3 regions of the Sphingopyxis sp. C-1 genome follow, and region 3 is predicted to be linked to each of the others. Evidence: predicted binding sites of a transcription regulator. Region 3 holds the regulator's gene; each other region holds the start of a gene.

Region 1 (3,254 bases), 480 kb from region 3:
AGAGGCGCGGCGCATCGTCGGGGAGCAAGGCGACGACATCGACTGGTTCGGGCCGCGCTAGCATGCGCGACGGCCGCGGCCAGTCGCTCCAGCTCTCGCCTGTCTCGGGCGCGAGCGCGGGGAGGGCAGCAACCGAGCGCTCGGGCATCGCGCTCGGTCGCGGCGCCGCGCGCTGGAGCGCGCGCTGCCCGAAGCGATTGGCGAGCGTGTCGACCAGCGCGGGAAGATCGGGTCCGCGCCGTCCGATATTTTCGAGCGCGTCGGCCTGGCTCCCTGGCTGCCGCTCGGCGAGCGCGGCGACGAGGGTCATCGCCTCGATCCCGAGACCGGGATCGATGCTCTCGATCCGCGCGGCGAGCAGCTTCGCAAGATGCCGGGGATCGCGCGAGGGCGAGGCGGTTCCGACACGGGTGGCCTGCGTCTGCCCGTCGACGCGGTGGAAATAGCAGTCGAGGCGCCGCGCGCCCGTTCCCGCGCGGTTGAGCTGGCCCGCGATATCGTGCGCAAGGTCGCCGATCACCTGCGCCAAGGCGTCCGCCGTCGCGAGCGGCTCCATGAAGCCGCGCCTCGCCTGCGGCAGCTCTTCGGGGAAGAGCGGTTCGATCGGCTCCGGCAGCGTGCCGAGTGCCTGGTCGAGCCGGCGATGCAGTTCGCGCCCGAACCGTTTCGCGAGCGGACCGCGTGGGCTCCCGATCAGCTGCTCGATCCGCTCGAAGCCCAATTTGCGAAGGCCTTCGACATCGGCGGACGGCAGGCGGAGCGCTGAGACGGGTAGGAGCGCGATCGCCTTACGGTGCGCTCCGGGTTCAACCGTGACAGGCCGCCCGGCGGGGACATGGCGGGCGGCCGCATGCGCGCAGCCGGCCGTGTCCGCGACCGCAATTTGCAGGCTGAGACCGAAGGCCGCGACGCGGCGGTGAAGATCCTTGAGCAAGGCTCGCTCGCTGCTGAAGATGGCCGCGCAGCCCGTGATGTCGAGCCAGAGCCCGTCGGGCGGATCAGGCGCGACAACCGGCGAATAGCGTGCACCTGCCCAGAGGGCGAGGCGACGCAACCCGTCGAGATCAGCCTCGGGCTCGGCGTCGACGACATCCAGCTCGGGCGCGAAAGCCCGCGCTTTCGTGATCGTCATGCCTGTCTGGATGCCAAGCATTTGCGCCTCGCGGCACGTCGCCGCGACGATACGCCGGCCATGGTCGGGAATCGCGGTAACGAGCGGGCGGGGCGGGGCGCTGCCGTCAGGCTGCGGCTTGCGCATCTTCCTGCGCAGCCGGTCGGTCGACCAGTGCGGCAGGAAGAGCGATACGACCCGTCGCATCGCAGCCCTCCACGATCCAGTTGTAGGGATTGCCCCCGCGCGCGCGCTCGAGCGCGACGCGCCAGCGCGCGCGTCCGATCGCGGGGATGCCGAGATCCTCGGTCGGACTCGCGGTGATGCGCCAGCGGGTCAAAGCGGCGCTGCCTTCGGCAGGCTCGCCGGCCTTGCAGGCCCGGCGGAAGATGAAGGCGGGGACGCCCGAGGCTTCGGCGGCGAGCTGCAGCCGCTTCGACGCGGTGGTGCTGTACTTCTTGACCTCGCCGACGACCCCGGCGAGCCCCGGATGGCGGAGGCACTCCTCCATCGCGAGGAGGACGTTGGTGTCGCTGCCCGCTTCGACATGAATGAGCCGGTCGGGATGCAGTCCGGCTAGATGAAGCGCGGGGGCGAAGAGATCGCGCCAGCGCAGGCACCAGAAAACCGGGCCGTCGCTCCGCGCGAGGATGCCGGCGAGGAAGATCGTGGCGCTCGCATCGTCGGCCAGTTCGGGGCTGCCGGCGAGCTCGTGGAGCGCGCCCGTCGCGATTCCGCGCGCCGGGATTCGCGAGTCGAGATCATCGATCCCGAACGGAATGACGTCATGACGCGCGCCAACGCCTTCGATTTGCGCAATTTTGGCGCGAATATCTTCAAGAACGACGGACTGGCGCATAGGTGCGGATAACTCGGTAAGCTGGTCTTATGTTCCTTCTTTGTTCTCATTGCCCGCTGTTCGTCAAGGCGCGCTGCGGCGAAGCGGTGTCATCGCTGTGGATGAAAGACCGGAAAGCGAGGGTGCCGGGGGCGCCGCCGGCCGGAGGGAGGTACGAGCCGGCGGCGGGGCATACTGAAGGTTCGGGCCCTTGCGCCGGGATGCGGCAACGGAGCGCGGAGCGGGGCAATCGCGACGGCCGCGAGCCTGGCTTTCGCGTCCGGAGTCATGATTCCGCTGAGGCCCATTGTCTCCCGTTGCATGGGACCTTTCCCGCATTGGCTGCCTGATTGCGGGGCTCGGCTCGCCTAATGCCGTCAACCCCCTGCGGGGGTTCGCCCTCGCATGCGCTCGGTGACGGCGGCTCACGGCCCCTCCTTCTGGCGCCATCGGGGATGGTCCCCGAGCATCAAAGGAGACTGAACATGGGTACCACCATTGGAAATCTGACCCTCAAGGACGACGGAAGCTACGAGGGCACGCTCGCGACCTTGATGGTCACCGTGCCGATCGCGATCGTTCCGAACGGCCGCAAGATGAAGGAAAGCGAGCCTGTCATCAACACGAGCCGCAGGACTTATCACGTCGAGCTTCGCGCGACGCCATCGACCTATATGGCCGCTGTTTCGTGGCGCTATCCGCGGGACGAGCTGATCGCGCTTCGCGCCGCCGAAGCCGAGCGTGTGCGGGCCGCGCCGGTCGCCGGCGGGATCGACCTGCCGTCGCTCAACTTCGCGTATCGGATCAGCGGCGACAAGGTCGCATGGCGACCGTTGCGCGCGTTCGACGACGGCCGGCAGCTCTTCGTCGAGTTCGGCCCTTCGGTTGCGACCGGCGAAATGCCGCCGCTGTTTGCGGTCGGCGAGAAAGGGGCGGCCGAACTCCTGAATTACCGGGTCGATGGCCGCTTCATGATCGTCGACCGGCTGTTCGAACGCGGCGAGCTACGGCTCGGGGCAGGTAAGGCGGCGAAGAAGGTTCGCATCTCGCGCGACACGCCGGTCGAGCGAGGCCGCCCGTGAGCCGGCGCGAAGACGTGCCGGGGGATCCGCTCGATACGACGGAAGCGAGCCCCGCGGCTCCCGAAGCGGAGGCGGCGGCGATGGCGCCGCCCAGTCCCGACGGCTTTCGTCTCGAGGGCGAGCTGCCGAACGTGATGCGCTTGTCGCGAAAGACGCTCGCCGTGCTGGGCGGGGCCGCAGGAATCGCAATCGGGGGCGCCTTGCTCTGGGCGCTGCGGCCAGT
Region 2 (3,254 bases), 700 kb from region 3:
CGCCTTGGCCTGCGCATCAAATCGCGCTGCGTCCTCCGGCGTCCACCAATCGCGCACCGCGCCCTCGGCGTCGATCTTGCGCCCCTGATCGTCAAAGCCGTGGGTGATCTCATGACCGATCACTGCGCCGATCGCGCCATAATTGACCGCATCGTCGACGCTTTCGCTGAAATAGGGCGCCTGCAGGATGCCGGCCGGGAACACGATCTTATTCTCGAGGCCGCCGTTATAGGCGTTCACTTCCTGGGGGTTCATCGACCATTTCTTGCGGTCCACGGGTTTGTTCAGGTCCGACAGTGCATAGGCATATTCGAATGCCGCGCTGCGCTTCACATTGCCGTAAAGATCGGCGGGATCGATCTTCAGCTCTGAATAGTCGCGCCATTTGTCGGGATAACCGACCATCACGTCCATCTTCGCGAGCTTCGCCAGCGCCGCTTCCTTCGTCGCAGGTGCCATCCAGCTATTGTTCCGGATGCGGTCGCCCATCGCGAGCTTCAGGTTGGTGACCAGCACCTCCATCTTCGCCTTGGCGCTCGCGGGGAAATATTGCTTGGAATAGGTTTCGCCGACCAGTTCTCCAAGGCTGCCGTCGACAAGCGTCAGGCCGCGCTTCCAGCGCGGACGCAGTTCGCCGACCCCGCTCAGTGCCTTGGTATATTCAAACCGGCTGTCGACGAAGGCCTTCGACAGATAAGGCGCGGCATTGTCGGCGACGTGGAATTGCTGCCACAGCTTGATCGTGTCGAGCGGCGTCTTGGCATAGAGCGCGGCAATGTCCCGGATCGCGGTGTTTTCGTTGACGATGATGCGCTTTTGCGGCGCGATGCCGGATCCTTCGAACCAGGCCTTCCAGTCGAGCCCTGGCGCATATGCGGCAAGCTCGTCCGACGACATGGGGTTGTTGATCTTGCCGATGTCGCGGCGATCGGCGATTGCCCAGCTCACCTTGGCAATCTCGGTCTCGAACGCCATGATGTTGTCGGCGGCCTTTTCGGCGTCAGCATTGCCCGCCATCTTCATCGTCCGCGCGATATAGGCGCGGTACGCATCACGCTGCGCCTTGAAGCTATCGTTCAGATAATAGTCCCGCTCGGGAAGTCCCAGGCCACCCTGCCCCAGCCAGAGCACGTTGACGGTAGGATCAGCGGTGTCGGCATAGGGACCGCCGCCGACGATCGTCGCGCCGAATGTCCCCTGAGTGCCGCCCATGAAGCGCGCCATTTCGCTCTTGTCCTTGATCGCGGCAACTGCAGCGATATCGGCCAACAATGGCTTGGCGCCGAGCGCATCAACTCGCGCCTCGTCGAGGAAGCTCTGGTACAGCCCGCCGACCTGGCTTGTCGCGGGCGCGCCCGACACGACGGCGCGCAGTTGGCGCTGGGTCAGGTTGTACACGTCATAATCGACACCGGCGGAAGCCTGGTCGGACGGGATTTCGGTACGCGCGAACCAGCCGCCGTTGGCGTAGCGATCAAAATCGTCGCCGGGCTTCACCGACGGATCGCGCGCGTCCAGGTCGACGCCCCATTTGCCAAAGGTCAGCGCCTTGAGCGAGCCTTCGCCGGCGCCTGCCCCTTCGTCGGCCATAGCGACCAGCGATACGGGACGCTTCGCATCATGCGCGACCGTTGGGGTTGCCAGGCCGGCCGCAATCGCCAGCGTGGCGCCCCCCAATAACATCTTCTTCATTCTACGTCTCCTTGCTCCCCATCTCTGAACGTCAGAGACGCCCGCAGAGCAAATGGGTCAAGCGAGTGCATGACGTTTGGTCGAACTCTTTGGCATGTTGGTGGAAAGAGTACTGGCCGCGTCCCGCATTGCAGCGCGGCGCGGCGCACCCTATTTATGGATCAACCGCGCAAAACCGCACTTGCGCCCCTAGAACAAATCTGGAACATACCTCTCCCATGAGTCTCACCCACATTAAAGTGCGCGGCGCGCGCGAGCATAATCTCAAGGGCGTCGACGTCGACCTGCCGCGCGATGCGCTGGTCGTCATCACCGGCCTGTCGGGCAGCGGAAAATCGTCGCTCGCGTTCGACACCATCTATGCCGAGGGTCAACGGCGCTACGTCGAGAGCCTGTCGGCTTACGCCCGCCAGTTTCTTGAAATGATGCAAAAGCCCGACGTCGAACATATCGACGGCTTGTCGCCGGCCATCAGCATCGAGCAGAAGACGACGAGCCGGAACCCGCGTTCGACCGTCGCGACGGTCACCGAGATATACGACTATATGCGCCTCTTGTGGGCGCGCGTCGGCATTCCCTATTCGCCCGCGACGGGCGAGCCGATTTCGGCACAAACGGTCAGCCAGATGGTCGATCGCGTGATGGAATTGCCCGAGGGGACGCGCGCCTATTTGCTCGCGCCCGTCGTGCGCGGCCGCAAGGGCGAGTATAAGAAGGAACTCGCGCAGTGGCAGAAGGACGGCTTCACGCGCGTTCGGATCGATGGCGAGTTTTACGAGATCGGCGAGGCGCCGGCGCTCGACAAGAAGTACAAGCATGACATTGAAGTCGTCGTCGACCGGGTCGCCGTGCGCGAGGGTCTTGGCACGCGGCTCGCCGACAGCTTCGAGACTGCACTGAAGCTCGCGGAAGGGCTCGCCTATGTCGACCTTGCCGACGGCCCGGTCCCGGGGCGCGAGGAAGAGGATACCGGCGGCGCTATGAAGGGCGCAGGCATCCCGGCGAACCGGCTGATCTTCTCCGAGAAATTTGCCTGCCCAGTCTCGGGCTTTACGATCGCAGAGATCGAGCCACGGCTGTTCAGCTTCAACGCGCCGCAAGGCGCCTGCCCCGCATGCGACGGCCTTGGCGAGCGTCAGGAATTCGATCCCGACCTCGTCGTCCCGAACCATGCGCTGTCGCTGAAAAAGGGCGCAATCGTACCGTGGGCGAAATCGAACCCGCCCTCGCCCTATTATATGCAGGTGCTCGAAAGCCTGGGCAAAGCTTATGGTTTCGACCTCACGACGCCGTGGCAGGATCTGCCGGGCGAAGTGCAGCTCATCATCCTCTATGGCAGCGGGGGCAAACCCGTCGAGCTGACCTTTAAGGACGGCAAGCGCACTTATACGACGCACAAGGCGTTCGAGGGCGTTATCGGAAACCTGAACCGCCGCCTGCTCCAGACCGAAAGCGCGTGGATGCGCGAGGAGCTGAGCAAATATCAGGCGCCGCATCCGTGCGAGACATGCAATGGCGCGCGCCTCCGCCCCGAACCGCTCGCCGTGAAGATCGCGGGCGAG
Region 3 (3,254 bases):
TGCGATGTTCCTGACCCTGCGCCTGTTTGCGTTGAGCCGGCGGCTGGCGCTCGCCGGCTATGTCCTGCCCCTCGCCGCTGCTGCCGGGGCGCTGGCCGGCGGCGGCTATACATTGCTCGCAGGGGCGGAGGTGCCGACGCTGCGGTCGTTCATCGCCGCCTTGCTCGTGCTCGTGGCGTTCCTGATGGGACGCGAAGCGCTGACGCTGCGACTGGTTGCGGCGGGCGCGCTGATCGTGCTGGTCTGGCGCCCCGAATCGCTTGCGGGTCCAAGCTTTCAACTGAGCTTCGCGGCTATCACCGCGATCATTGCGCTGCATGAAAGCCGCCCGATGCGCGCATTTCTGGCACGCCGCGATGAACCGTGGCCTTTTCGAACCTTGCGCGCTGTCGCGGGGCTCTTGGTCACCGGACTGGTCGTCGAAGTCGCGCTGGCGCCGATTGCGTTGTTTCATTTCCATAAGGCGGGGGTTTATGGGGCCATGGCCAATGTGGTGGCTATTCCGCTCACGACCTTTGTCATCATGCCGTTCGAGGCGCTTGCGCTGCTGTTCGATTGCATCGGGCTTGGCGCGCCCTTGTGGTGGGTGACTGAGCAGGCGCTGCGCCTTCTGCTCGGGCTCGCGTATGTTGTCAGCGATGCACCCGGGGCCGTCGCTACCTTGCCAAGCTTTCCGCCCTGGGGTTTCGCGCTCGCGGTCTTTGGCGGGCTGTGGGTTTTGCTCTGGCAAACGGGCTGGCGCCGGGCAGGCTTCGTTCCGCTCGCGATCGGCGCGGCGACATTGCTCTTTCAGCCGCGCCCCGATCTGCTCGTCACCGGCGACGGCCGCCATATTGCCGCGGCGCTGCCCGATGGCAGCTATGCGCTGCTGCGCGACCGGTCGGGCGACTATATTCGCGACACGATGGCGGAAGCCGCAGGGACCGATATGCCGCTCGCGAGCCTGGCCGACCTCGATCATGTCGAATGCAATCGCGATTTCTGCCGCTGGAGCCAGGGGCAGGGGGCCGCGCGTCATGTCATTCTCGCCTCGCGCGGGCGCGACCGGATCGAGGGTGCAGATATGGCCGATGCCTGCGCCGCGGCCGATATCGTTATCAGTGACCGCTGGTTACCGCGCGAGTGCGCCGGGCGCTGGATGACAATCGATCGCGACAGTCTCGCTACCAGCGGCGGCCTTGCAATCTACCTCGGCAAGGTACCCGAAGCCGTCGCCACGCTTAAGGCGGGCGACGGCCATCCCTGGCGGCTGCCGCAGCAGCTTAGTGGTAACGACGAAGCAGTCCCGACAGGCGGCCCTGAACGATGACGCGTTCGGCGGGATAGCGCTGCGGTTCATAGGCCGCGTTCGCCGGGTCGAGACGGATCATCTGCCCCTCACGGCGGAAATATTTGAGCGTCGCATCCTGCCCGTCGACGAGCGCAACGACGATGTCACCTTCGCGCGCGGTGCTCGCTTTCTGGATCAGCGCATAGTCGCCGTCGAAAATCCCCGCTTCGACCATCGAGTCGCCCGATACTTCGAGTGCATAATGTTCGCCCGAGCCGAGCAGCGCGGCGGGAACGGCAAGGTTGTTGTGATCCTCGAACGCCTCGATCGGGACGCCTGCAGCAATCTTGCCGTGGAGCGGGATCTCGATAACGTCGTTCGCAGCGATCGGCTTGAGCGCCGGGGCTGGCTTGCGGAGCGGGACGATATTGTCGCGATCGTTACGCACGACAGGTTTCGCGGCTTCGGGCACCTTGAGCACTTCGAGAGCGCGGGCGCGATTTGGAAGACGGCGGAGAAATCCCCTTTCTTCCAAGGCGCTTATCAGTCGATGTATACCCGATTTCGATTTGAGGCCCAGCGCCTCCTTCATCTCCTCGAACGAGGGCGAGATGCCGCTCGAATCGAGGCGTTCCTGGATGAAGTGGAGCAGTTCATGCTGCTTCGCGGTCAACATCGGTCGTTCTCCATGATGCCAATTCCGGACATATTGAGAACGATAGTGGAACAAAGCGGAACTTGTCAAGCGATGACAAGATAATCCGCGATGTCGCCCACATTGCGTGGGGGCGCGCCGATATCGCGGATCAGCAGCGCGTTCGCCGAGGCAAGGGGCAGGGTGCGGCCGCTCTCCTGCCCGATCATTGGCGTCAGGCGACCGCTTTCGAGTCGCGCGCGAAGATAGTCGCGGCGCGTACCGCCTTCGGCGAGGGGAGCGGCTAACGGCGCCCGATGGACAGGCGGCAGAGGCGCGCCCGCGCCCGCAAGGTGGCGGACGAGAGGCAAGAGGAACAGCGTAGCCGTGACGAAGGCCGACGAGGGGTTGCCCGGCAGGCCGAGCAGGATTGCGTCGCCGAGCGTTCCGGCGATCAGCGGCTTGCCGGGACGCATCGCGATCTTCCAGAAATCGAGCTGCCCGCCGGCATCGTCCAGCGCGCCGCGTACATGGTCGTGATCGCCAACCGACGCACCGCCGACGGTCACGATGACGTCGTGACGTCGCGCCAACTCCTTGAGAATCTTCGCAAGGGTGTCGCGGTCGTCGCGGACGTGATGCGGAAGAACCATATCCTCGACCTCGCCCGCCAGCATCGCCGCGAGCATCACGCCGTTGCTGTCGGGGATCTGCCCTGGTGTCAACGGGCGTCCGGGCTGGACGAGTTCGTCGCCGGTGGTGAGGATCGCGACCCGCGCGCGCCGGCCCACCGCGAGTTCGCTCGCGCCGCTCATTGCCGCAGCAGCGATCGCGCCGGGGGTCAGGCGGGTACCTGCGGGGAGCAGGCAGTCGCCGGCTGCGAAATCGGCGGCTTGCGACCGGATATGGCGCCCGCGCGTGCCGGGGCCGTCACCGGTCAGCCGCAGAGTATCGCCTTCACGCGCGACATCTTCCTGAACGATCACCGTGTCGGCGCCGGCAGGAACCATCGCGCCGGTGAATATCCGCATCGCTTCGCCGGGCCCGACCGCCTGGTCGGGCGCAGCGCCCGCGGCGGTTTCCCCGATGACGGCCCACGGACCCGGAAGGTCGCCGAACCTGATCGCATAGCCGTCCATCGCCGATAGCGCTGCGGCGGGCTGATCGCGCTGGGCCGTCACATCACGCGAAAGATAGCGACCAAGCGACTCGGAAAAGGCGATATTTTCATCGCCAAGCGGTGCGCGCAACGCGAGCAGCCGGGCCTGCGCTTCCTCGACGGGAAGCAGCGCGCTCATTCGGCGCGCCAGTCGCCCGAGCGGCCCCCGCTCTTTTCGAGCAGGCGGATAT

What was found. Region 3 encodes LexA, which represses DNA repair genes until DNA is damaged. Its sites were predicted from a motif close to GTTCCNCNCTTGTTCT; they were not measured.
Region 1: SC1_RS07535 (ImuA family protein) is a predicted target of LexA. The motif match lies at 2,002-2,017, and genes of this name have one in related genera.
Region 2: uvrA (excinuclease ABC subunit UvrA) is a predicted target of LexA. The motif match lies at 1,884-1,899, and genes of this name have one in related genera.

Annotation. Positions count from the first base shown of each region.
Region 1 covers NZ_BBRO01000001.1:1,630,450-1,633,703, forward strand. The annotation lists gene SC1_RS07530 (DUF6504 family protein) at 1-1,318, opposite strand, end outside; gene SC1_RS07535 (ImuA family protein) at 1,239-1,970, opposite strand; partial or broken gene SC1_RS22630 (DUF736 family protein) at 2,435-2,554, shown strand; partial or broken gene SC1_RS07540 (TrbG/VirB9 family P-type conjugative transfer protein) at 2,564-3,031, shown strand; gene SC1_RS07545 (TrbI/VirB10 family protein) at 3,028-3,254, shown strand, end outside.
Region 2 covers NZ_BBRO01000001.1:1,412,963-1,416,216, reverse strand. The annotation lists gene SC1_RS06475 (M13 family metallopeptidase) at 1-1,692, opposite strand, end outside; gene uvrA (excinuclease ABC subunit UvrA) at 1,911-3,254, shown strand, end outside.
Region 3 covers NZ_BBRO01000001.1:2,111,599-2,114,852, reverse strand. The annotation lists gene SC1_RS09955 (ComEC/Rec2 family competence protein) at 1-1,309, shown strand, start outside; gene lexA (transcriptional repressor LexA) at 1,263-1,946, opposite strand; gene glp (gephyrin-like molybdotransferase Glp) at 2,012-3,202, opposite strand; gene moaC (cyclic pyranopterin monophosphate synthase MoaC) at 3,199-3,254, opposite strand, start outside.